2 regions of the Marinitoga aeolica genome follow, and region 1 is predicted to be linked to the other one. Evidence: riboswitches for the same ligand, from Rfam matches in the RefSeq annotation. Region 1 holds a riboswitch; the other holds the start of a gene.
What was found. Region 1 has a riboswitch for lysine ahead of JRV97_RS03915 (Na+/H+ antiporter NhaC family protein). Riboswitches for the same ligand answer to the same signal wherever they lie in the genome.
Positions count from the first base shown of each region.

Region 1 (2,208 bases):
AACCAATGAATGCAAAAATAATCAATGTTAAAATTGGTACCAAAGCATTTGAAACTCTTAATGGAATATCACTTTTGTCTAAATCTTTTTCAAAATCTGTAGATAACATTGGTTCTGCATCATCTGCTAAAACTTTACCTGTTAATCTTGCCCTTTTTTCTGCTTTGTACATTGGCCCGAAATCCCTTAACATTGCGCCAACCATAAATACCATTACAAGTGCAAAAATTCCATACATCCTATATGGAATAGAACTAAAAAATACTGAATATGGATTTACTTTAACTCCAATTGAGTTAAAAGCGTCACCAATTAATCCTAATTCATAACCAATCCAGGTAGAAATCGCTGCCATAGTAGCAACAGGAGCAGCAGTAGAATCTACAATATATGAAAGTTTTTCTCTTGAGACCTTTAATTTATCTGTTAATGGTCTCATTGTAGGCCCAACTATTAATGTATTTGCATAATCGTCAAAAAATACAACAACTCCCATTAATGCTGTAGCAACTTGAGCACTCCTTGCAGTTTTGGCTTTTTTTGCAAGTGCATTTGCTATAGCCCTTGTACCACCCATTTTAGCAATAACTCCAACCATACCACCTATTACTAAGGTGAAAACAATAATTCCTGCATGCCAGCTGTCAGCTAAAGCGTTTACCGGGTATTGTAATGTTTTTGTATAACTCTCAACTAATTTCATAAAAAATCCCGAACTAGACGTTGCAAAAACATTAATTAATGCACCTGAAAAAACACCAAGCAATAACGAAACAATAACTTCTTTGGTAACAAACGCTAAAACAATCGCTAATAATGGAGGAATAACAGACCAAAAACCATAATTTATCTTTGCTGCATCTCCTCCTTCAGCAAAAGCCAGGGTCGCCACTAAAACAAACGCCGCCATGATAAATAATACCACGAGTTTTTTCTTCATAAACTCCCTCCTCACATAGTGATTTATATATAACTATTTTTAAAATAAAAAAACCTTCCATGTGGAAGGCCTATTTGAAATAAAATTAATTATTCCAAACGGCTCTCCGCATGTAATATGCGACAGTTATACAGGTCTTTCCTGCATAACCAGGCATGTAAGGTGGGTAAGCCTTACATCCTTCGGCAACCTCGCCTTTCATCTATCCCGAGCCTACCCTGGCGATAGATAGATTACTCATCTTGGCTGCGCCTCCGTTTGATTTAAAAATTATTAAATTTTTCTTGGAGTTTACCATAATTAAATTTCTTAAATATTTCCATAAAATAAAAAACAAAATAAGACTAATATAAGATTTCAAAATATTTATCCCCCTGAAATATATTTAACATAAATATCATTTTTCTAAATTATTATATCATAATCTAGTTACATTTGTCAAAAAAAATTAATATATCAATTTTTATTACACTCCAAACACATATTTAAAGCATAAAATGTTATGCTATTATTATCAACAAATGAATATTTATCAACTAATATTTGTGTAAAAAATAACATTTTTTACTTTCATGTATTAATTATTTAATACAAAGTTGGTATTATATATCCGGATATCCGAATATATAAATTAAAAAAGAGGGAAGAAAATGATAGAAGAATTAATGAAAATATTATCTGATAAAACACGTTTAAGAATTTTAAATTTATTAAGTATTAAACCTCGGTGTGTATGTGAATTAATAGCTATATTACAATTACCTCAATCTACTATTTCCAGACATATTTCAAAAATGAGATTAATAAATTTACTTATACCTCAAAAAGAAAGATTATTTACCACCTATAGAATTAATAATGAATTCTTGAGTAAATATTCTTTTTTAGATCCTCTATTACATGATCTGAATATTGAATTTAAAGATGATATTGAAAAATCGAAAAATATTTACATAGTTGATGGAAAATGTAATATATCAAAATAGGAAAGGTGGTAAACATGACAAAAGAGGTAAAAACATTCTTACTAATTGTTTTTATTTTTCTCATTTTTTATTTTGTCCCATTTTCAAATGAAAATATTCACAAATCATTAATCGGTGGATTTGAAATGCTTCACGATTATGCAAGAGAACATGTTTTATTATGTCTTGTCCCTGCTTTTTTTATTGCTGGAACAATTGCTGTTTTTGTGAGTAAAAATGCAATCTTAAAATTATTAGGACCAAAAGCAAAAAAAATAATAGCATATCCGGTAGCTGCAGTTT
Region 1 is NZ_CP069362.1:834,373-836,580, forward strand. Features, by position in the region: gene JRV97_RS03915 (Na+/H+ antiporter NhaC family protein) at 1-940, opposite strand, end outside; lysine riboswitch at 1,032-1,205, opposite strand; gene JRV97_RS03920 (ArsR/SmtB family transcription factor) at 1,591-1,926, shown strand; gene JRV97_RS03925 (permease) at 1,941-2,208, shown strand, end outside.

Region 2 (2,208 bases), 950 kb from region 1:
TCTGTTCCACAATTATTTTTTCCTAAAATTTTTAAAATATAAGGTGTAGGGGTAGCCTTAACAGCAAAATATTCTTTAAATTCACACCAAGAAAATGCATTTTGTAATTTTTTCAATGAATTTAATATTCCTATTTCATCATATACATAAAATGGTGTTGGATATTTTTTTAATAACTGGTGTATTTCATTTTTAAAAGGAAATTTTTTCATATTTTCACTCATCTCTTTTATTATTATTTAATTCATAATGTTTTAATAATATTCTTACAGCATTTGTTGCAGCTCCAACTCTAACATTATCTGCTACAACCCATATTAAAAAAGTTGTTTCGTCCATTTGCCTTAATCTGGAAACATATGTAATATCTGATCCAGCTATGTTTATAGGAGTTACTAAATCATCTGTATATACTACATTATCTACTGAAGATAAAAGCTTTTTAACATCTTCTAATGTTGATTTCTTTTTTACCCTAAAAGTAATACTTTCAGAATGTCCGTATAATACAGGAACTCTTACAGCTGTTGGATAAACTTTAATACCATAATCATCATATATTTTTCTTGTTTCATTTACCATTTTCATTTCTTCTTCTGTAAATCCATTTTCTAATACAGGTCCTATTATCGGTATTACATTATTGTTTATTATTTCTGGAAAATGATTTATATTATTTATACCATTTTGTTGATCTAATAATTCTTTTATACCTTTATTTCCAGCTCCAGAAACTGCTTGATAAGTGCTTACAAAAATTTCTGAAATCCCTAATTCTTTTTCTACATTTCTTAGAGCTAATACCATTTGAATAGTAGAACAGTTAGGATTTGCAATAATTCCTCTATATCCTTTTATAATATCTCCATTTATTTCTGGAACAACTAAAGGTATATCATTCACCATTCTAAAAGCTGAAGAATTATCTATTACAGTATTACCATATTCACTCGCAATTGGAGCATATTTTTTAGAAACGGAACCTCCAGCAGAAAATAATAAATAATCATATTTTTCTTTCATTTTTTCTTCAGTTAATTCTTCAACATAATATATTTTATCTTTAAATTTAATCTCTTTTCCTTCAGATTTTTTACTTGCAAATAATCGCAATTCATTAATATCAATATTTTTTTCTTCTAATACCTTAACCATTGTTCTTCCAACTTCACCTGTTGCACCAACTACACCAACTTTCATATTCTCCCTCCTCTAAAATAAAATTGGCCTTCCGCATGGGAAGGCCAATATTTGAAATAATATTATATATAACATATTATCCCAAACGGCTCTCCGCATGCAATCATGCGACAGTCGCATAGGTATTCCCTATACAACCAGGCATGTAAGACGGGTAAATCTTACATCCTTCGGCAACCTCGCCTTTCACCTACCCCAAGCCTACCCAAGCGATAGGTAGATTACTCATCTCAGTTGCGCCTCCGTTTGTTCGTAAAACATATTAACTTTTCCGTAGTTTAACAAATTAAATTTAAGATTTATTTTCTTGGTAGTTATATTTATGTTAATACATTCATTTTATTTTTATTTTATTAACTTTTACCTTTATTCTTTTCATTCTCAAGCGTTCTATAAATCTAATAATTGGACATCTCATTTTCCATTTTTCAAAAAAAGTCATTATATCCTCCTGATTATTTTTTAATTTTGTTTAATATATTATATCACAAAATCTAAAATAAAAAAAGAGCAGGAAATCCTGCTCTTCCTGGCGGAGAGAGTGGGATTTGAACCCACGGACGGGTTGTGCCCGTCACACGCTCTCCAGGCGTGCGCCTTAGACCGCTCGGCCATCTCTCCATCTTCACAATATTAACTTTCCAACATATTTTATCATAACTTTTGCTTTTAGTCAAGTGTATAAATTAAACATAGGTTGTCCAAAAAGTTAAAATCGTTCAGACAGCTTGATTGCAAATCTTTAAAAATTATTCATTCCCAGCCGTCGTTCAGATTTTGCATCCATGCAAAAGCTTCACTCAAAAAAACATCCTGTTTTTTTGACGGCTTTCATTCATAATTTTTAAAGGCAATCTTCGAGTCTTCACTTCTTTTAAACTTTTTGGACAGCATAATTAAACATATTTAGAATATTTATTAAACTATAATGGTTTAATTTTTGATTCTAATTTTTCTTCAAATTCTTCATCATATTCAACTTCTATTATCTTACCATTTTTTAAACTA
Region 2 is NZ_CP069362.1:2,328,126-2,330,333, reverse strand. Features, by position in the region: gene JRV97_RS11040 (diaminopimelate decarboxylase family protein) at 1-212, opposite strand, end outside; gene JRV97_RS11035 (aspartate-semialdehyde dehydrogenase) at 217-1,200, opposite strand; lysine riboswitch at 1,279-1,453, opposite strand; tRNA gene JRV97_RS11030 (tRNA-Ser) at 1,731-1,821, opposite strand; gene JRV97_RS11025 (UvrD-helicase domain-containing protein) at 2,124-2,208, opposite strand, start outside.
Region 2: it holds a riboswitch for lysine, as region 1 does, so the genes downstream of both, JRV97_RS11035 (aspartate-semialdehyde dehydrogenase) here and JRV97_RS03915 (Na+/H+ antiporter NhaC family protein) in region 1, are expected to answer to the same signal.